DNA from 3 places in the Actinosynnema sp. NPDC050801 genome. Region 3 is predicted to be linked to each of the others. Evidence: riboswitches for the same ligand, from Rfam matches in the RefSeq annotation. Region 3 holds a riboswitch; each other region holds the start of a gene.

Region 1 (6,914 bases), on a different contig from region 3:
GCCTGCGGTACGTGCTGTCCGCACAGCGGGACAGGTACCTGCCGCTGAAGGTCATCAAGGAGCAGCTGGACGCGGCCGACCAGGGCGCGCCCAGGGCGTTGCGCGCGGTCGACCTCGCCCCGGCCGCCGGGAACCGGGTCACCCGCGAGGACCTGCTGGCGCGGGCGGGCATCGAGCCCGGTGTGCTGGCGGACCTGGAGCAGCACGGTCTGATCAGGGCCGGCTCGGGCGGGTTCTACGACCACGAGGCCGTGCAGATCGCGTCGACCGTGCGGGCCATGGTGGAGCACGGGTTGGAAGCGCGTCACCTGCGGCCGTTCCGCGCCGCCGCCGACCGCGAGGTCGGGCTCGTCGAGCAGGTCGTCGGCACGCGGCACCGGCAGCGCGACCGGGCCGGAGTGGACGAAGCCGTGCGCGAACTGGCGGCGCTCTCGGTAACCCTGCACACACTGCTGGTGAAGGTGGGCCTGCGTGACGTCGCAGGTCGTCCCGTTTCGCCGAGGTGAACGCGTGTCCGCATCGTGATCGGAAGCGGGTGGGCGGTTGCGCACTGAGCCCGCTTGGCGGGTAGCGTCGAAACTGTACGTGGGGGATCCTCGTTAGGTAGCGGGGACGCCAGAATTTCAGCGCGCTGAGGGAGGCGAGACCCGATGAGCGAAATGCGCGTCGTCGGCGTGCGGGTGGAACTGCCCGCCAACCAGCCGATCCTGCTGCTGCGCGAAACCGAGGGCGAACGGTACCTGCCGATCTGGATCGGATCGGTCGAGGCCACGGCGATCGCGTTGGAGCAGCAAGGTGTCCGTCCTGCCCGGCCGTTGACGCACGACCTGCTCAAGGACGTCATCGGGGCGCTCGGCCGACAACTGGAGCAGGTGCGGATCACCGACCTGCAAGAGGGCACGTACTTCGCGGAACTCGTGTTCGACGGTGACATCCGGGTGTCGGCGCGGCCGAGCGACTCGGTGGCGCTGGCGTTGCGGATCGGTGTGCCGATCCACGCCGAGGAGTCGGTGCTGGCGGAGGCCGGTCTCATCATCCCGGACGAGCAGGAGGACGAGGTCGAGAAGTTCCGCGAGTTCCTCGACTCCGTGTCGCCGGAGGACTTCCGCGGCGCGGACACGTAGCCCGAGCCGTCTCGTCGTTCCACCGCGTTCGCCGGTGCCCGCCCGAGTCAGCGGTCCGGCGACGTTCGTTACCCGGTGCGGTTGCGGGCCGTGTCCGCGTCCTGGCCGCCGGCTGTCGTCCGATCCTTGGCGCCGTCGGCTGCCGTCCGCGTCCTGGACCCGGCTGTCGTCCGCCTCCTGCGCCGCCGGTTGTCGTCCGCGTCCTGGCGCCGCCGGTTCCCGGCTCGTCCTGGTTCGTCCGTTCCGTCCGGCTGTTCGTTCGGCCCGTCCGCGCTTCCGCAGGGGTCCCCGCCCGGGGGATCCCTGTTCTTCATCTTGCCGGCACGCACCGACGATTTCGGCCGGCCGAGGGTGGACAAGCGGGTCGGGTGCTTGACAAGACCCGACACCCGCGAAGGGGCGCGACGTCGGCCGCGGGCCGTGAACGGCTTCCCGTAGGCGTGTGCGGTGCGTGACTGATCAACCACGCGTCCCACTTTCGGGTGTCGCGTGGTCGGGTTACACAACGTCAACGTTGCTGAACTAAACGATCACTAAACGTCACCCGAATGGCTTACAACGGGCGACTCTCTCAACCTCAACCTGACCTTGAGGTCAGACACGCCCAGCGCGTCGCGTTGACCTGCCCCCTAGGCGGTCTTACCGTCGAACTCAGGTGAATTGCCACGGTGTGATTCGGACACCGCGGCGGCTTCACGTTGGTCGCCGGTCGTCGTGACCGGACCGAGGGGAGGCAGGCGTGGTCGAGGAAGCGCCCATCCGGGCCGGATCCGGAGAACAGGGTGAACTGTTCCCGGACTCCTCGCTGCCGGACGAACTGGTCGGGTACCGCGGCCCCGCCGCGTGCCAGATCGCGGGCATCACCTACCGCCAGCTGGACTACTGGGCGCGCACCGGATTGGTCAACCCGACCATAAGGAGTGCCCACGGCTCAGGCAGCCAGCGGCTCTACTCGTTCAAGGACATCCTGGTCCTCAAGGTCGTCAAGAGACTCCTGGACACCGGCGTCTCGCTGCAGAACATCCGGGCCGCGGTCGACCACCTGCGCCGCCGCGGCGTGCAGGACCTGGCCCGGATCACGCTGTTCAGCGACGGCACCACGGTCTACGAGTGCACCTCGCCGGAGGAGGTCGTCGACCTGCTGCAGGGCGGCCAGGGGGTGTTCGGCATCGCGGTCAGCGGCGCGATGCGGGAGATCAGCGGCACGATCCACGACTTCCCCGCCGAACGCGCCGACGGCGGCGAGATCGTGGAACCGGCCGACGACGAGCTGTCCCGCCGCCGTCGCACCCGGGCCATCGGCTGATCCGGGCGCGACGGCCGGCGGACCTGCTGCGGCGCACTGAGATCCACGTCGCGCCGGTGGTACCCCGGGCACGTCCGCCGGGTACGATTTCGCGCGTAGTCGCTTTATCCCGTGCGGGAGAGTCCGAGCCCGTCTCGGCGCCGAAGGAGCAAATCCTCCCCGGAACCTCTCAGGCGCAAGGACCGTGCGGGTGAGACGCCTCTGGAAAGCGGGTCGGGCACACCGGCCGACCCCGCCGACGGTGCAAGCCCGACAGCCGGGTGAAGCTCTCAGGCGCCCGCCGACGGGCAGAAGACAGAGGGGGAGGGCAACGGCAGAAGTCTGTCCGGAGCCCTGGAGGCAGCCCCGATGACGCAGGACCGCATCCCCCTCGCCGCACTCGAGCACGGCACCCCGTTCGCCGACCGGCACGTGGGCCCGCGGCCCGCGGAGCTGGCCCGCATCCTCGACGTCATCGGTGTCGGCTCCCTGGAGGAACTGGCGCAGCACGCCGTCCCCGAGTCGATCCGCGAGCGCGACCTGGTGCTGGACCTGCCCGCGCCCGCCACCGAGACCGAGTCGCTGGCCGAGCTGCGCGCCCTGGCCGCGCGCAACCGCCCGATGACGCAGATGATCGGGCTCGGCTACTACGGCACCACCACGCCGCCGGTGATCCGCCGCAACGTGCTGGAGAGCCCCGCCTGGTACACCGCCTACACGCCGTACCAGCCGGAGATCTCCCAGGGCCGCCTCGAAGCCCTGCTCAACTTCCAGACCATGGTCGGCGACCTGACCGGCCTGCCGCTGGCCAACGCCTCGATGCTGGACGAGTCCACCGCCGCCGCGGAGGCCATGACGCTGGTCCGCCGCGCGGGCCGGTCCAAGTCGGGCAAGTTCGTGGTGGACGCGGACACGCTGCCGCAGACGCTGGCCGTCATCGAGACCCGCGCCGAGCCGCTGGGCATCGAGATCGTCACCGCCGACCTGTCGCAGGGCATCGAAGGGCTCGGCCTCGGCGGCGACTTCTTCGGCGTGCTGCTGTCCTACCCGGGCGCGTCCGGCGTGGTCCGCGACCACCAGGCCGTGATCGAGGAGATCCACAAGGCCGGCGCGATGGCCGTGGTCGCCGCCGACCTGCTGTCGCTGACGCTGCTGCGCCCGCCCGGCGAGATCGGCGCGGACGTCGTCGTGGGCACGACCCAGCGGTTCGGCGTGCCGATCGGGTTCGGTGGGCCGCACGCCGGTTACATGGCGGTGCGCCAGGGCCTGGAGCGGCAGCTGCCCGGACGGCTCGTCGGCGTGTCCGTCGACGCGGACGGCTCCCTGGCCTACCGCCTCGCGTTGCAGACGCGCGAGCAGCACATCCGCCGGGAGAAGGCGACCAGCAACATCTGCACCGCGCAGGTGCTCCTCGCGGTGATCGCCTCGATGTACGCGGTGTACCACGGTCCGGACGGGCTGAAGGCGATCGCGACCCGCGCCCACCGGATGGCGACCGTGCTGGCCGGGGGCCTGTTGGAGGGCGGCGTCGAGATCGTGCACGGCGAGTTCTTCGACACCGTGCGCGCGCGGGTCGAGGGCCGTGCCGCCGACGTCGTGTCCGCCGCGCGCGACCTCGGCGTGAACCTGTGGCAGGTCGACGCCGACGTGGTGTCGATCGCGTGCGACGAGACCACCACGCGCGACCACCTGGAACTGGTGTGGAAGGCGTTCGGCGTGACCGTCTCCGACGTGGACGGCCTGGACGCCGACACCGCCGACGGCATCCCCGCCGACCTGCGACGCACCAGCGACTACCTGACCCACCCGGTGTTCCACGCGCACCGCTCCGAGACCGCGTTGCTGCGCTACCTGCGGGCGTTGTCGGACAAGGACGTGGCGCTGGACCGCAGCATGATCCCGCTGGGCTCGTGCACGATGAAGCTCAACGCCACGGCCGAGATGGAGCCGATCACGTGGCCGGAGTTCGCCGACCTGCACCCGTTCGCGCCCGCGTCCGACGCCGAGGGGCTGCTGGCCATCGTCGGTGACCTGGAGCGGTGGATGGCCGAGATCACCGGGTACGACGCGGTGTCGTTGCAGCCCAACGCGGGCAGCCAGGGCGAGTTCGCGGGCCTGCTCGCGATCCGCGCCTACCACCGCGCCAACGGCGACGCGCACCGCGACGTGTGCCTGATCCCGTCCAGCGCGCACGGCACCAACGCCGCGTCCGCCGTGATGGCCGGGATGCGGGTGGTGGTCGTCAAGTGCGACGACCACGGCAACGTGGACGTCGAGCACCTGCGGTCGACGATCGACGCGCACCGCGACGCGCTGGCCGCGATCATGATCACCTACCCGTCCACGCACGGGGTGTACGAGGACACCGTGCGCGAGGTGTGCGGGTTGGTGCACGACGCGGGCGGCCAGGTGTACGTCGACGGCGCGAACCTCAACGCGTTGATCGGGCTCGCGCAGTACGGCAAGTTCGGGTCGGACGTGTCGCACCTGAACCTGCACAAGACGTTCTGCATCCCGCACGGCGGCGGTGGTCCCGGTGTCGGGCCGATCGGCGTGCGCTCGCACCTGGCGCCGTTCCTGCCCAACCACCCGTTGCAGCCGACGGCCGGCCCGGCGACCGGTGTCGGGCCGATCAGCGCCGCGCCGTGGGGTTCGGCGTCGATCCTGCCGATCTCGTGGGCGTACGTGCGGATGATGGGCGCGGACGGCCTGCGGCGGGCGACGTTGACGGCGGTGGCGGCGGCGAACTACGTGGCGCGGCGGTTGGACGAGCACTTCCCGGTGCTCTACACCGGCGAGGGCGGTTTCGTGGCCCACGAGTGCATCCTCGACCTGCGGCCGATCACCAAGGCGACCGGTGTGACGGTGGACGACGTGGCGAAGCGGTTGGCCGACTACGGGCTGCACGCGCCGACCATGTCGTTCCCGGTGGCGGGCACGCTCATGGTGGAGCCGACGGAGAGCGAGGACCTGGCGGAGATCGACCGGTTCATCGACGCGATGATCGCGATCCGGCACGAGATCGACCGCGTCGGTTCGGGCGAGTGGCCGGCGGACGACAACCCGCTGCGCAACGCGCCGCACACGGCGGCGTCGATCGCGACCGAGTGGAACCACCCGTACAGCCGTGAGGTGGCGGTGTTCCCGGTGGGCACGGCGGCGCCGAAGATCTGGCCTCCGGTGCGCCGCATCGACGGTGCCAAGGGCGACCGCAACCTGGTCTGCTCCTGCCCGCCGGTCTCCGCTTACGGCGGCTGATCGCACCGCGCCACACCGGGCGCCGGTCGCGCGTGTCGCGGCCGGCGCCCGGCGTCGTGGTGGGCGCGCGGTGTCGTGGTGGGTCGGCCCGGCATGGACCGCGGAGGGATCACCCTTCGTCATCCGGTCGTGGGGCGGTGCCGGGTCGAGGCAGCTCGTAGGTCAGCTCGAACCGGCCCGGTCCGCCCTGCGCCCACGTGATGCGGCCGGTGCCGGTCAGGCCCGAGAGGCCGCCCGTCGCCGAGACGACGGTGAACGTCCCGTCCGCGACACCGTCGCGGAAACCGCCGGTGTGGTGCAGCACGAAGCTGCCCTCGCGGCCGTCCAGGGTGCCGGTCACGACCTCGTAGCCCGTGGAGGCGCAGGAGTCGTCGTCCGGGTAGGACATGACGAAACGCATGTCGCCCAACGCCTCCAGGTCGCCGGTGTAGGAGACGGTCATGCCGCCCACCGTCTGCTTCGGACCGGTGACCTCGTCGTAGCGCCGGCCGTCCCACGTGTGCTCGTCCCAGCTCTTCATCTCGGCGTTGGCCTGTGCGGTGGTCATGGCCAGGAGCTTGCCGTGCATACCTGACAGCTCCTGTCAGGATGGCGCCATGCGTGCCAGCCGGTTGTTGTCCCTGCTCCTCCTGCTCCAGTCGCGCGGCCGGATGACGGCGCAGGAGTTGGCCGACGAGCTGGAGGTCTCCGTCCGCACCGTCTACCGCGACGTCGAGGCGCTCGGCGCGTCGGGCGTCCCGGTGTACGCCGACCGCGGCCCGGCGGGCGGCTACCGGCTGGTCGACGGGTACCGCACCCGGCTCACCGGGTTGACCACCGAGGAGGCCGACTCGCTGTTCCTGGCCGGGATGCCGGGTCCGGCGGCCGAGCTGGGGCTGGGCGCGGTGGTGGCGGCGGCCCAGCTCAAGGTGCTCGCCGCCCTCCCGCCGGAGCTGCGGTCGCGGGCCGCGCGGGTGCGGGAGAGGTTCCACCTGGACGCGCCGGGCTGGTTCCGCGGCAACGAGGGGACGCCGCACGTGGCCGCGATCGCGGAGGCCGTGTGGCAGCAACGACGGCTGCGCGTCCGGTACGTGCGGTGGGCGCAGGTCGAGGTGGAGCGGACGGTCGAGCCGCTCGGGCTCGTGCTCAAGGCGGGCACCTGGTACCTCGTCGCCCGCACGGACGGCCTGCGCACCTACCGGGTCTCCCGGGTGGTGGAGCTGACCGCGCTGGACGAGTCGTTCGACCGGCCCGACGGGTTCGACCTG
Region 2 (6,914 bases), on a different contig from region 3:
ATTGGGGCGGTTACCGGGCTTCGCACAGACCATTACCCGTTGGAGCACCCCGCCTGAGCCATTCGTGTGGTCGGAGCTCTGGTCACGCCACGGACCGTCTCAGGAAGGCCGTTCTATCCTCCGCGCGAACCGCTTGGGGGAAGACGCATGGGTGATTTCCTGCTGTACACGATCGCCGTTCCGGCGACGTTCCTGGCGCTGGTGCTGGGCATGGCGCTGGCCGCGCGACGCATCCTGGGCCTGCGCGTCGGCCTGGTCCGCACCACGCTCGCGTGCATGGTCGGCCTGTCGTCCAGCGAGGCCGCGCTGAGCGCCATGCCCGGCCCGGAGACGACGCCGGCGCTGGCGACCGTGCAGGTCGGCGTCGCGCTGCTGATGATGATCGCGCTGCTCACGTTCGCCGAGATCGTCGTGCCGACCGGGTCGATCCCACCGCCCACCGAGTGGTGGCGCGCGCTGCGCAGGAGGGTCGCGCGCACCCGCCGGTACTCGCGCATCACCGCGATCGCGTTCCGGCACGGCCTCGGCCCGTACCTGCGCGGCCGGGAACGCACCGACACCCGGGTGGCGCGGTCGCTGCGGCTCGCGCTGGAGGAGGGCGGGGTCACCTTCGTCAAGCTCGGCCAGGTGCTGTCCACGCGCCCCGACCTGCTGCCGCCGGACGTGGTGGACGAGTTGACGCTGCTGCAGGACAAGGTGCCCGCCGCGCCGTGGCCCGCGGTGCGCGAGGTGCTGGTGGCCGAGCTGGGGCAGCCGCCGGAGGACGTGTTCGCCGAGTTCGACGAGCGGCCGATCGCCGCAGCGTCCGTGGCGCAGGTGCACCGGGCCCGGCTGAGGTCCGGCGAGGACGTGGTGGTGAAGGTGCAGCGGCCGGACGTGCGGCGGGTCGCCGAGGGCGACCTGGACATCGTGAACCGGCTCGCGTCGACGTTGCACGACAGGACGCGCTGGGGCAAGGCGATCGGCGTGCGCGACCTGGCCGCCGGGTTCTCCGCCGCGTTGCGCGAGGAGCTGGACTTCCGGGTCGAGGCGCGCAACCTGGCCGCCGTGCGGGCCGCGTCCGCCGACACCGACGTGGTGCTCCCCGCCGCGCACGAGGACCTCTGCACGGCACGCGTGCTGGTGATGCAACGGCTGGACGGCGTGCCCGTGCGGTCGGCGTCGCTGGAGTCGGTCGACCGGGACGCGCTGGCCCGCGCGCTGCTGGACGCGCTGCTGCGCCAGGTGATGATCAACGGCGTCTTCCACGCCGACCCGCACCCGGGCAACATCATGCTGCTGCACGACGGCAGGCTCGGCATGCTGGACTTCGGTTCGGTCGGGCGGATCGACGCGCAGCTGCGGTCGGCGTTGGGCAAGCTGCTGCTGGCCGTCGACCACGCCGACCCGGCGGGCCTGCGCGACGCGTTGCTGGAGCTGGTGGCCAGACCGGACGAGATCGACGAGCAGCAGTTGGAGCGCGCGCTCGGGCAGTTCATGGCACGGCACCTGAGCACCGGCATGAGGCCGGACGCGGGGATGTTCGGCGACCTGTTCAAGCTGGTCTACCGGTACGGGTTGAGCATCCCGCCGGAGATCGCGGCGGTGTTCCGGGCGTTGGCGACGGTGGAGGGCACGTTGGCCGCGCTGTCGCCGGGGTTCGACATCGTGGTCGAGTCGCGGTCGTTCGCCGACAAGCAGTTCAGCGCGCACCTCACGCCGGAGTCGCTGCGGCGCACGGTGACCGAAGAGCTGCACGCGATGCTGCCGATGCTGCGCCGGCTGCCGCGGCGGGCCGACCGGATCTCCGCCGCGTTGGAGCAGGGGCGGTTGGGCATGAGCATGCGGCTGTTCGCCGACGAACGGGACCGGCAGTTCATCGTCTCGCTGCTGCACCAGGTGATGCTGACCGTGCTGGGCGCGACGGCGGGCGTGATGGCGGTGCTGCTGATGGGCGCGGACGGCGGTCCGGAGGTGGGCCCGGACCTGTCGCTGTTCCAGTTGTTCGGCTACAACCTGCTGGTCATCAGCGTGCTGCTCGGGTTGCGGGTGGTGGTGACGATCTTCCGGCCGCGGGGTTGACGCGGTTGGTTTGCGCTGCAAACCTGACTGGGTGGCAGACCTGCTGGGTGACCTGGCCGAGCTGCGCCGTCGAGCGCGCGAGGACCGGCACGCCTACTCGTTCCCGCTGCTGTTCTTCGGCGTCGCGTCGTTCCTGGCCCTGCCGCTGTACGCGCCCGCCGAGCCGCCGAGCCGGGGGTTCGAGGTGCGCTACCCCGTGCTGCTCGGCCTGTTCTGGCTGGTCGTGCTGCTGGCGGGCGGTCTGGCGACGGTGTGGTGGTACCGCAGGCGCGGCACGCGGGTGGGGATCGAGACGTCCACGCGGGGCTACCTCGGCGCGACGGTGATCGGCCTGAGCGGTCCGGTGGTCGGGTTGGCGCTGGAGCACCTGCCGTTCCGGTTCTACTCCGGCACGGGTGCCGGCTTGATCGTCCTGGCGGTGGCGACCGTGCTGTGGCACCGGGGCGCGCCGCGGGCGGTGACGTCGACGGCGGCCGTGCTCGGCACGGCGGTGCTCCAGCACGACCAGCCGGCGATCGCGCAGTTCATCGCGATCGGCCTGGGCCTGGTGGTGCTGGCGGCGCTGGAGCGCAGCACCCGGTTCACCACGATCACCGCCGCGTACCTCGTGGCGCTGTGCGTGTCGGCCGCGTTCACGCCGCTGGTGGTGTCCCAGCCCACCGCCTGGTCGCTGGGCAGCGTGGTCGTGCTGCCCGGGTCGGTGCTCCTCGTCGGCGGCTTGGTGGGCCTGCGGCGTGGCTGAGCACCCGACCGCGTCACTGGACGACGTGGTGCACCAGCGGCACCGGCTGGGCATCCTCACCGTGGCGGCGGAGGCGAAGCGGGTCGGGTTCGGCTACCTGCGGTCCACTTTGGAGCTGACGGCGGGCAACCTGTCGCGGCACATCGCCGTGCTGGAGCAGGCCGGCCTGGTGGCGGTGGAGAAGGACTACGACGGCAAGCGGCCGCGGACGTGGGTCGGCGTCACCCCGGCGGGACGTGCCGCGCTGGCGGTGGAGATGGCGGCCCTGCGTGCGCTGGTGGAGCGGCACGTAGCCTCGCAGGCATGAGCATCCACGACATCCCGCTGCACACCCTGTCCGGTGAGCCGTCGACCCTCGGCGCGTTGGCGGGCAAGGCGCTGCTGGTGGTGAACGTCGCCTCGAAGTGCGGTCTGACGCCGCAGTACCAGGGCTTGGAGCGGCTGCACGAGCGGTACGCGGCGCAGGGCTTCTCCGTGGTCGGGTTCCCGTGCAACCAGTTCGCCGGGCAGGAGCCGGGCACGGCGGAGGAGATCGCCACGTTCTGCTCCACCACGTACGGCGTGACGTTCCCGCTGTTCGAGAAGGTCGAGGTGAACGGCCCGTCCCGGCACCCGCTGTACGCCGAGCTGACGGCGTTCGCCGACACCGACGGCGCGGCGGGCGACGTGCAGTGGAACTTCGAGAAGTTCCTGCTCGCCCCCTCCGGCGAGGTCGTCGCCCGCTTCCGCCCGTCCACCGAGCCGGAGGACGAGGCGGTCGTGAAGGCGATCGAGTCCGTGCTGCCGTAGTCCGGCGCGCGGGAGGTGACCGACCGGCCACCTCCCGCGCCCGGATCAGCACTCGATGACGTTCACCGCGAGCCCGCCGCGCGCGGTCTCCTTGTATTTGACCTTCATGTCCTTGCCCGTCTCACGCATGGTCTTGATGACCTTGTCCAGCGACACGAAGTGCGAACCGTCGCCGCGCAACGCCATCCGCGCCGCCGTGATGGCCTTGATCGACGCCAGCGCGTTGCGCTCGATGCACGGGATCTGCACCAGCCCGCCGATCGGGTCGCAGGTCAGCCCGAGGTTGTGCTCCATCGCGATCTCGGCCGCGTTCTCGACCTGCTCGGGCGTGCCGCCCATCACCTCGGCCAGCCCGCCCGCCGCCATCGAGCAGGCAGAGCCGACCTCGCCCTGGCACCCCACCTCGGCGCCCGAGATCGACGCGTTCTCCTTGAACAGCACGCCGACCGCGCCCGCCGTCAGCAGGAACCGCACCACCCCGTCGTCGGACGCGCCGGGCACGAACCGCGAGTAGTAGTGCAGCACTGCCGGCACGATGCCGGCCGCGCCGTTGGTCGGCGCGGTCACCACCCGACCGCCGGCGGCGTTCTCCTCGTTCACCGCCAAGGCGAACAACGTCACCCAGTCCATCACCCGCAACGGGTCCGTGGCGTAGTGCTCGGCGGCCATCCGCTGCCGCATCTCGGCCGCGCGCCGCCGGACCTTCAGCCCACCGGGCAGCACGCCGTCCATGGTGCAGCCGCGCTCGACGCACGCCTGCATCACGTCCCAGATGTGCAGCAGCCCCGAACGCACCGAGGCCTCGTCACGCCAGGACAACTCGTTGGCCAGCATCACCTCGCTGATCGACAACCCGGTCTCGCGGCACCGCGCCAACAGCTCGTCACCGGTGCGGAACGGGTGCGCGAGCGGCGTCTCGTCGGCCTTGATCCGGTCGGTGCCGGTGGCCGTGTCGTCCACCACGAAGCCGCCGCCGACGGAGTAGTACACCGCCGAGTCGACCACGGCATCACCCGAGTGGGCGGTGAAGCTCATGCCGTTGGGGTGCAACGGCAACGACTTCCGCCGGTGCATCACCAGGTCGGGGTCCTCGCGGAACGCGATCTCCCGCACGCCGCCCAGCCGCAACCGCCCGGTGGCGCGGATCTCCGCCAACCGTCGCTCGGCCTCCGCCGGGTCGACGTCCTCCGGCCGGTGGCCCTCCAACCCGAGCATCACCGCCTTCGGGCTGCCGTGCCCGTGCCCGGTCGCGCCGAGCGACCCGAACAGCTCCACGTGCACGCGGTCGACGGACTCCAGCACCGGCCGCAGCCGGTCGGCGAACATCATGGCCGCGCGCATCGGACCGACGGTGTGCGAACTGGACGGTCCGATCCCCACGGAGAACAGGTCGAACACGCTGATCGCCATGACGTCAGTCCCCGGTCAGTTCCGCGTACTTGGCGGCGGTCAGCAACCCGGTCGCGTCGGTCACGGCCACCTTGAACAGCCAGCCGGCGCCGTACGGGTCGTTGTTGATCAACGACGGGTCGTCGGCGGCCGCGGTGTTGACCTCCACCACCTCGCCGCTGACCGGCGCGTACAGGTCGCTCACCGACTTGGTCGACTCCAGCTCGCCGCACACCTCGCCGGACGTGACCACGGCGCCGAGCGCGGGCAGCTCCACGAAGACGATGTCACCCAACGACTCCGCCGCGTACGACGTGATACCGACCGCCACGGGGTCCTGGGTACCCGGCGCCCAGTCCACCCACTCGTGCTCGGGCGTGTACAGCAGGTTGTCCGGAAAAGTCACGACAGCGCTCCCTTGGGCGAGGTCCGGATCCCCACTCTGTCCTGGGACCTGAGAGCTTCGCCGCGCCGGCGCGACGGCTGACCGTCGATCCGACCCGGCTTGCACCGTGGGTGCGCGCCGAGGGGCACGCTTTCCAGAGTCGCCTCACCCGAGCGGTTCTCGCTGCCTGAGAGTGTGCGGGGGACTTGCTCCTTCGGCGCCCCGGCACGCTCACCGAGGTCTCTCCCGCGCGGGTTCCGGCGCTCATCCTGCGCCGCGGCCGATGTTCAGTTGGTGGCCCGAACGCTAGGTGCCGAGGTCGACGGGTGTCAACGCGACCGCCGACTTGTTCGATCCGCACAACACCGCACCGGTCCGTTGGTGCCGGCGGCACGATGACACCGAAACCCCGTTACCGGACCTTTGGTGTAACAACGGCCGAAGGAGTCCACCGTGCGGATCGCAGTCCCCCGGGAGATCAAGAACCACGAGTACCGCGTCGCGCTGACCCCGGCGGGCGCCCACGAGCTGACGCAGCGCGGTCACGACGTGGTGGTCGAGACCGGTGCGGGCCTCGGATCGGCGATCACGGACGAGGAGTACCTGGCCGCCGGCGCCAAGGTGCTGGCCACGGCGGACGACGTGTGGGCCGAGGGCGACCTGGTGCTCAAGGTCAAGGAGCCGATCGCCGAGGAGTACCCGCGGCTGCGCAAGGGCCAGGTCCTGTTCACCTACCTGCACCTGGCCGCCGACCGACCGCTGACGCAGGCGTTGCTGGACTCCGGCACCACCGCGATCGCCTACGAGACCGTGCAGACCGCGAACGGCGCGCTGCCGCTGCTGGCGCCGATGTCCGAGGTCGCCGGCCGCCTCGCGCCGCAGGTGGGCGCGTTCGCGCTGATGAAGCCCTCCGGCGGCCGCGGCGTGCTGCCCGGCGGCGTGCCCGGTGTGCACCCGGCGCGCGTGGTGGTCATCGGCGGCGGCGTGGCGGGCCTGAACGCGGCCGCGATCGCCGTCGGCATGGGCGCGGACGTGCAGATCCTGGACACCAACGTGGACCGGTTGCGCCACATCGACGCCCTCTACCAGGGCCGCCTGCGCACCGTGACGTCCAACCGCTACTCGGTCGAGCAGGCCGTGCGCGAGGCCGACCTGGTGATCGGTGCGGTGCTGGTGCCCGGTGCGAAGGCGCCGAAGCTCGTGGGCAACGAGCTGGTGGCCGACATGAAGCCCGGCTCGGTGCTGGTGGACATCGCGATCGACCAGGGCGGCTGCTTCGCCGACTCGCGGCCGACCACGCACGCCGACCCGACCTACCATGTGCACGACTCGGTCTTCTACTGCGTGGCGAACATGCCCGGCGCGGTGCCGCGCACGTCGACCTACGCGCTGACCAACGTGACCCTGCCGCACGCCGTCGCGCTGGCCGACCAGGGCTGGGAAGCGGCGCTGCGCGCGGACGCGTCGCTGGCGCTCGGCCTGAACGCGCACGACGGCCTGCTGGCCAACCTGCCGGTGGCGCAGGCCCACGGGATGACCCACACGCCG
Region 3 (6,914 bases):
TTGTGCAGCGGTAGGCGTCAGCCGACGCGCACGACCGTCACAGCGTGGGGTACAGCGGGTGCTTGGCGGCCAGCACCTCGACCCGCGCCCGCAGCTCCGCCAGGTCGGGCGAGGGCTGCAAGGCCGCCGCGATGACGTCCGACACCTCGGCGAAGTCCGCCGCGCCGAAACCGCGGGTGGCCAGCGCGGGCGTGCCGATCCGCAGGCCGGAGGTCACCATCGGCGGGCGGGGGTCGTTCGGCACGGCGTTGCGGTTGACCGTGATGCCCACCTCGTGCAACCGGTCCTCGGCCTGCTTGCCGTCCAGTTCGGACGCCACCAGGTCGACCAGCACGAGGTGCACGTCCGTGCCGCCGGTGAGCACCTTCACGCCCGCCGCCGCCGCGTCGGGCCGCGACAGCCGTTCGGCGAGGATCTTCGCGCCCTCGACCGTGCGCCGCTGCCGGTCGGCGAACTCGGGCGACGCCGCGTGCTTGAACGCCACCGCCTTGCCCGCGATCACGTGCTCCAGCGGCCCGCCCTGCTGACCGGGGAACACCGCCGAGTTGATCTTCTTCGCGAGTTCGGCGGTGTTGGTCAGGATCACACCGCCGCGCGGGCCGCCGAGCGTCTTGTGCGTGGTCGTCGTCACGACGTGCGCGTGCGGCACCGGGCTCGGGTGCAGGCCCGTCGCCACGAGACCGGCGAAGTGCGCCATGTCCACCATCAGGTACGCGTCCACCGAGTCGGCGATCCGGCGGAACTCGGCGAAGTCGAGCTGACGCGGGTAGGCCGACCAGCCGGCCACGATCAGCTTCGGCTTGAACTCCGCGGCCAGCCGCTCGACCTCGGCCATGTCGACCCGGCCGTCGGACTCCGACACGTGGTAGGGCACCACGTTGTAGAGCTTGCCGGAGAAGTTGATCCGCATGCCGTGGGTGAGGTGGCCGCCGTGGGCGAGGTCGAGGCCCAGGATCGTGTCGCCCGGCTGGAGCAGGGCGAACATCGCGCACGCGTTGGCCTGCGCGCCCGAGTGCGGCTGCACGTTCGCGAAACCCGCGCCGAACAGGGCCTTGACCCGCTCGATCGCCAGCCGCTCGATCACGTCGACGTTCTCGCAGCCGCCGTAGTAGCGCCGGCCCGGGTAGCCCTCGGCGTACTTGTTCGTCAGCACCGACCCCTGAGCCTGGAGCACCGACACCGGCGTGAAGTTCTCGGAGGCGATCATCTCCAGCGTGCTCTGCTGCCGGTCGAGCTCGGCGGCGACGGCGTTCGCGACCTCCGGGTCGAACTCCGCGAGGGAGGTGTTGAAGTGCTCGGACATGTGTGTGGATCTCCCTTACGAGGTGCGCTTGTAGAAGGGCAGTGCGACGACTTCGACCGGCTCGTGCTTGCCGCGGACGTCGACCGACAGCGCCGTGCCGGGCTCGGTGCTGCCGACGGCCACGTACGCCATCGCCACCGAGTACCCCAGGGTCGGCGACAACGCGCCGCTGGTCACCTCGCCGATCGGGGCGCCCGCCGCGTCCAGCACCGGGTACCCGTGCCGGGGCGCGCGGCGCGAGGTGGTCTTGAGGCCGACGAGGACCTGGTCCACGCCCTGCTCGGACACGGCGGCCAGGGCGTCGCGGCCGACGAAGTCGCCCGGCTTGTCCAGCTTCACCACCCGACCGAGGTTCGCGTGGAACGGCGTGCGGTCGCGGCCGAGTTCGTTGCCGTACAGCGGCATGCCCGCCTCCAGCCGCAGCGTGTCGCGGCAGCCGAGGCCGGCGGGCTTGAGGTCGTGCGGGGCGCCCGCCTCCAGCAGGGCCTGCCACACGTGCGCGGCGTCGTCCGGCGCGACGAACAGCTCGAAGCCGTCCTCGCCGGTGTAGCCGGTGCGGGCGAGCAGGACCGGCTTGCCCGCCACCTCGGTCGGGTACGACGCGTAGTACTTGACCGTGCCCAGGTCGGTGGGCGTGAGGCCGGCGAGGATGGCGGTCGAGTTCGGCCCCTGCACGGCCAGCAGCGCGTAGTCGGTCGAGGCGTCCTCGACGGTGGTGTCGAAGCCCTTCGCCCGCTCGACCAGCGCCTCGTGCACGACGGCGGCGTTGGAGGCGTTGGCCACGACGAGGTACTCGACCTCGCCCGTGCGGTAGACGATGAGGTCGTCGATGACGCCGCCGTCGGCCTCGCAGATCATCGTGTAGCGCGCGCGGCCGACGCCGATCGCGGACGCGTGGCCGACCAGCGCGTGGTCTAGCGCGGCGCCCGCCTCCGGGCCGGTGAGCCGGATCTCACCCATGTGGGTCAGGTCGAACAGGCCCGCCGACGTGCGCACCGCGTGGTGCTCGGCCAGCTCGCTGTCGTAGCGCAGCGGCATCCGCCAGCCCGCGAAGTCGGTGAACATGGCCCCCAGCGCCTCGTGCTCGGCGTTCAGGGGCGTGCGGCGGCTTTCCATCAGGCGGAGACCTCCCTGGGTGCGGACGTGCCCGCGCGCCGACCGGTCGGGTCGGCCGCGGGCACGTCCGGGAACTTCACGGTCGAAAGGATGACACGGTCCATCGGAGACTCCTCGTCGAGTGAGCCTCCCCCTCTGCCATGAGCCTGAGAGCTTCGCCACCGGGTGAGGGCGGCTTGCACCGTGGGCGAGGCGCACCGGGTGCGCCTGCTTTCCAGAGTTGCCTTCGTCGGGCGGTACCTGTGCCTGAGAGATTCCGGGGAGGAGTTGCTCCTTCGGCGCCCTGGTGGGGGACTCTCCCGCGCGACATCGACGGCCGTGTTCAGTTGGTACCGCCAGACGCTAGGGGTGGGCGGCGGACGGGGTCAACCCCGCTCACAGGCTCTTCTCGGCCCGGACGCTCTCGACCACCCTGCGCTCGGCGTAGAACGACACGAACGGGATCGTGCCCGCGAGCAGCACCAGGGCGGTGCCCTTGATCGACCAGCGCGCCTTGAGCGCCAGGTCGACGGTGAGCACCAGGTACACCGCGTACAGGAAACCGTGGACGGGGCCGACGACCTGCATCATGCCCTCGTTGCCGCCCGCGTACTTGGCGATCATCGCGACCACGAGCAGCAGCAGGCCGACACCGACCACGTAAGCCATGAACCGGAACCTGGTCAACGCGCCGCTCATCGCCCTACCTTCGCTTCACCGCTGGTCCCGCGCGTGGAGTTCGGCGAGCATGCGGTTGTAGGCCGCGAGCTCTTCGTCCTCGTCGTCCGGCGCGGGCGCTCTGACGGGCTCAACGGTAACGACCGGTCGCGGCGGCGCGGCCACCGGCTCCGGGACGGCGCCGTCAGCGGCCTCGGCCTTGCGGCGCGCGTCCAGCCTGCGGATGCGCCACACCATGAACGCCGGGAAGAGGCCGAACAGCGGCCACTGGAAGACGTAACCCAGGTTCTGGAACGTGCCGCCGGCCTCGGAGAACCGCTCCCACTGCCAGTAGGCCAGGCCGCAGCACACGACCAGCGACGCCAGGCAGGCGGCCGCGATCGCGAGCCGCTTGGGAGTGATGAGGCCTCGCACGCCTCAAGAGTACTTCGTGCATCCCCCGGGGCTGGGGCTCCCCGCGCAGGAGCCCGCCCCTCACGGTGAGGGCCCCTCGACCACAGGAGCCCGCCCCGACTCGTCGGAACCTAAGCGACGCCGTCCCGGCGTTGCCTCTGCAGCCTGGCCACGCACCAGGCCGCCGCGCTACCCCGACGCAGGTGCTGGAGCACCGTCATCGGGCCGAGGCGACGACCGAGGTCGGCGGGCGTGAGCCCGGCCGCCCGGTAGTCCAGAGCGCGCTGGTCCAGCGGGCTGATGCCCGCGTCCCACCACTGCTCCGCCTCGGACAGGTCGCCCACCAGCTGCCAGTAGCTGGCGGCGGCCGCGAGCAGAGCCTCGGGCACCTCGGGCGCCCGCTTCCGCATCGCCGTCACGTACGCCGGATCCGCGGACTCGACCTTCACCAGGCCGCGGGGACCGCCATTCGCCCGCTGCACGGGGATCCCCGGCGCGGACGGCGGGGCTTCCGCGAGCCACGCGTCCTTGATCCGGTTCACCTCCTGCAGCTCGGCGTCGTCCGAGCGCTCAGCCGCCCACTGCCGCAGCAGCTCGTCGACTCCGGAGTCCTCGACCATTCTGCCTCCTCGTCGGTCGAAGATCAGCCAATGCGACGCACCGTATTAGCGGGTACCGACAACCGCTAGACCCTGGATTGTCCAAAACCCTGTTACCAGGGCGTTATAGCCCTCATTCCACCCGTACGGTGCAACGTTCAGGGCGTGCGGTCACCGATCGTGACCGCATTGAGCGGAGTTCGACGAGGTCGGGCGGGCGTCTCAGGCGAAGAGGCTGCGGACGAAGGTGATGATCGACTCCGCGCCCGACTGGAGCCACCCGAGCGCGGTGCGCACCGCTTCGGCGGACTCGTTCGGCTGGGTGATCAGGAGGAACAGCACCAGCGCGACCGCCGCCAGCGTCACCACCTTCTTGACGTTCACTGATCGGTCTCCGTCCGTATCACAGGGCAGGGCGGCCGGGTGCCGCTCCGGGCGTGTCAACCGACATGGTCCCCCATTCACCCGGATGATGACGATCGAACCCGCCGTCGTCGCCCGACCGGTCGCCGATCAACCACGCAACCACGCCTGAGCAGGCCCTGGTGTCACCCGATCGGACGATCAAGGGGACCCATGGCCCCGCCGATCACCAAGGTACGGGCACTCGCCCACCCCCCTCGCACGAACACCGAGGTGCAGCGACACCGTCCTACCCCCACAGCCCATCACACGAATGCGCCGGCGCACGCACTGTCCGTGACAAAGGCCGATGGCGGCTGCCACTCATTTCCGATACCCCTTCAGGTGATTTCCCGCGCCCTTTTTCCGCCCGATCCGGCGGCGCGGGAAGTGAGCGGGGTTCAGCCGATCACCCCGGACCGCCGCAGCCCGGCGATCTCGTCCTCGCCCAACCCCAGCTCGCCCAGCACCTCGGCGGTGTGCTCGCCCGGGGTGGGCGGCGGGCTCGGCGTCGCGGCGGGCGTCCGCTCGAACCGCGGCGCGGGCGCGGGCTGGGCCAGGCCTCCCACCTCGACGAACGTGCCCCGACGCGCGTTGTGCCCGTACCCCGGCGCCTCGCCGGGTGCCAGCACCGGCGCCAGGCACGCGTCCGTGCCCTCCGCCAGCGCCGCCCACTCGTCACGGGTGCGGGTGGCCACCGCCGCCGCGATGCGGGCCCGCAGCTCCGGCCAGTTCGCCGGGTCGTGCCGGGACGGCAGTCGTGCGTCGGCCAGCCCGAGCACCACCAGCAGCTCGGCGTAGAACTTCTCCTCCAACGCCCCGATGCCGACGAACCTGCCGTCGGCCGCCTCGTAGACGTCGTAGAACGGCGCCCCGCCGTCGAGCAGGTTCGTCCCGCGCCCGCCGGGCCACGCCCCGACCGACGACATCCCGTGCAGGAACGTGGTCAGCAGCGCGGCGCCGTCGACCATCGCCGCGTCCACCACCTGCCCGCGCCCGGACCGCTCCCGCTCGTACAGCGCCGCCAGCACGCCGATCGCCAGCAGCAGCCCGCCGCCGCCGAAGTCGCCGATGATGTTGAGCGGCACGGTCGGGGGCGCGCCCGCCCGGCCGATCGGCTCCAGCGCGCCGGCCACCGAGATGTAGGTGATGTCGTGCCCGGCGCGGTCGGCCAGCGGCCCGTCCTGGCCCCACCCGGTCATCCGCCCGTAGATCAGCCGCCGGTTGCGGGCCAGGCACTGCGCCGGGCCGATGCCCAGCCGCTCGGTCACGCCCGGCCGGAAGCCCTCCACCAGCACGTCGGACTCGCCGACCAGCCGGAGCACCAGCTCGGCGCCCTCGGGGCGGCGGATGTCCACGCCGATCGACCGCCGCCCGCGTCCCAGCACGGGCACCCCCGAGTCGGTCGAACCGGCCGCGCCGCCGACCCGGTCGACCCGCACCACCGACGCGCCGAGGTCGGCCAGCACCATGCAGCCGAACGGCCCGGGCGCGAGGCCCGCCAGCTCGACCACCTTCAGCCCCTCCAGCGGCCCCGGCACTAGAGCGACCTCGCGATGATTTCCTTCATGATCTCGTTCGTCCCGCCGTAGATCTTCTGCACGCGCGCGTCCGCCCACGCGCGCGCGATCGGGTACTCGGTCATGTAGCCGTAGCCGCCGAACAGCTGCACGCACTCGTCCACGACCTGGCACAGCCGCTCGGTGGCCCACCACTTGGCCATGGCCGCGGTGGGCACGTCGAGGCGGCCCGCCAGGTGGTCCTGCACGCACTCGTCCACGAAGGCCCTGGTCACACGGGCCTCGGTGGCGCACTCCGCGAGCTTGAACCGGGTGTTCTGGAACTTGATCAGCTCCCGGCCGAACGCGGTGCGGTCCTTGACGTAGGCCAGGGTGAGCTCCACCGCCGCCTCGATGCCCGCCACCGACGCCACCGCGATGATCAGCCGTTCCTGCGGCAGCTGCTGCATCAGCTGGATGAACCCCTGGCCCTCGCTCGTGCCGAGCAGGTTCGCCGCGGGCACGCGGACGTCGTCGAAGAACAGCTCCGCGGTGTCCTGGCCCTTCATCCCGATCTTGTCCAGCACCCGGCCGCGGCGGAACCCCACCGCCTGCGCGGTCTCGACGACCAGCAGCGAGATGCCCGTCGCGCCCTCGCCGGGGTCGGTCTTGGCCACCACGACCACCAGGTCGGCCTGCGCACCGTTGGTGATGAACGTCTTCGAGCCCGACAGCAGGTACTCGTCGCCGCGCCGCAGCGCCCTGGTCTTGATGTTCTGCAGGTCCGAGCCGCCGCCGGGCTCGGACATCGCGATCGCGCCGACGTACTCGCCCGACGCCAGCTTCGGCAGCCAGCGCAGCTTCTGCTCCTCGGTGCCGTAGGCGTTGATGTAGTGGGCGACGATCCCGCTGTGCACGCTGTTGCCCCACGCGCTGTCCCCGCAC

The links. Region 3 has a riboswitch for glycine ahead of gcvT (glycine cleavage system aminomethyltransferase GcvT). Riboswitches for the same ligand answer to the same signal wherever they lie in the genome.
Region 1: another riboswitch for glycine. It lies ahead of gcvP (aminomethyl-transferring glycine dehydrogenase); the one in region 3 lies ahead of gcvT (glycine cleavage system aminomethyltransferase GcvT).
Region 2: another riboswitch for glycine. It lies ahead of gcvH (glycine cleavage system protein GcvH); the one in region 3 lies ahead of gcvT (glycine cleavage system aminomethyltransferase GcvT).

What each region holds. Positions count from the first base shown of each region.
Region 1 covers NZ_JBFAQZ010000014.1:202,713-209,626, reverse strand. The annotation lists gene AB0K14_RS28235 (MerR family transcriptional regulator) at 1-506, shown strand, start outside; gene AB0K14_RS28230 (bifunctional nuclease family protein) at 651-1,124, shown strand; gene AB0K14_RS28225 (MerR family transcriptional regulator) at 1,864-2,430, shown strand; glycine riboswitch at 2,535-2,625, shown strand; gene gcvP (aminomethyl-transferring glycine dehydrogenase) at 2,779-5,667, shown strand; gene AB0K14_RS28215 (DUF3224 domain-containing protein) at 5,777-6,235, opposite strand; gene AB0K14_RS28210 (YafY family protein) at 6,264-6,914, shown strand, end outside.
Region 2 covers NZ_JBFAQZ010000016.1:163,653-170,566, forward strand. The annotation lists gene AB0K14_RS29900 (AarF/UbiB family protein) at 148-2,061, shown strand; gene AB0K14_RS29905 (hypothetical protein) at 2,093-2,803, shown strand; gene AB0K14_RS29910 (transcriptional regulator) at 2,796-3,110, shown strand; gene AB0K14_RS29915 (glutathione peroxidase) at 3,107-3,592, shown strand; gene AB0K14_RS29920 (L-serine ammonia-lyase) at 3,638-5,002, opposite strand; gene gcvH (glycine cleavage system protein GcvH) at 5,007-5,387, opposite strand; glycine riboswitch at 5,531-5,625, opposite strand; gene ald (alanine dehydrogenase) at 5,820-6,914, shown strand, end outside.
Region 3 covers NZ_JBFAQZ010000036.1:32,929-39,842, reverse strand. The annotation lists gene glyA (serine hydroxymethyltransferase) at 38-1,303, opposite strand; gene gcvT (glycine cleavage system aminomethyltransferase GcvT) at 1,319-2,422, opposite strand; glycine riboswitch at 2,545-2,643, opposite strand; glycine riboswitch at 2,644-2,731, opposite strand; gene AB0K14_RS38885 (DUF3817 domain-containing protein) at 2,795-3,097, opposite strand; gene AB0K14_RS38880 (hypothetical protein) at 3,113-3,490, opposite strand; gene AB0K14_RS38875 (helix-turn-helix transcriptional regulator) at 3,601-4,089, opposite strand; gene AB0K14_RS38870 (hypothetical protein) at 4,291-4,452, opposite strand; gene AB0K14_RS38865 (CaiB/BaiF CoA-transferase family protein) at 4,872-6,011, opposite strand; gene AB0K14_RS38860 (acyl-CoA dehydrogenase family protein) at 6,011-6,914, opposite strand, start outside.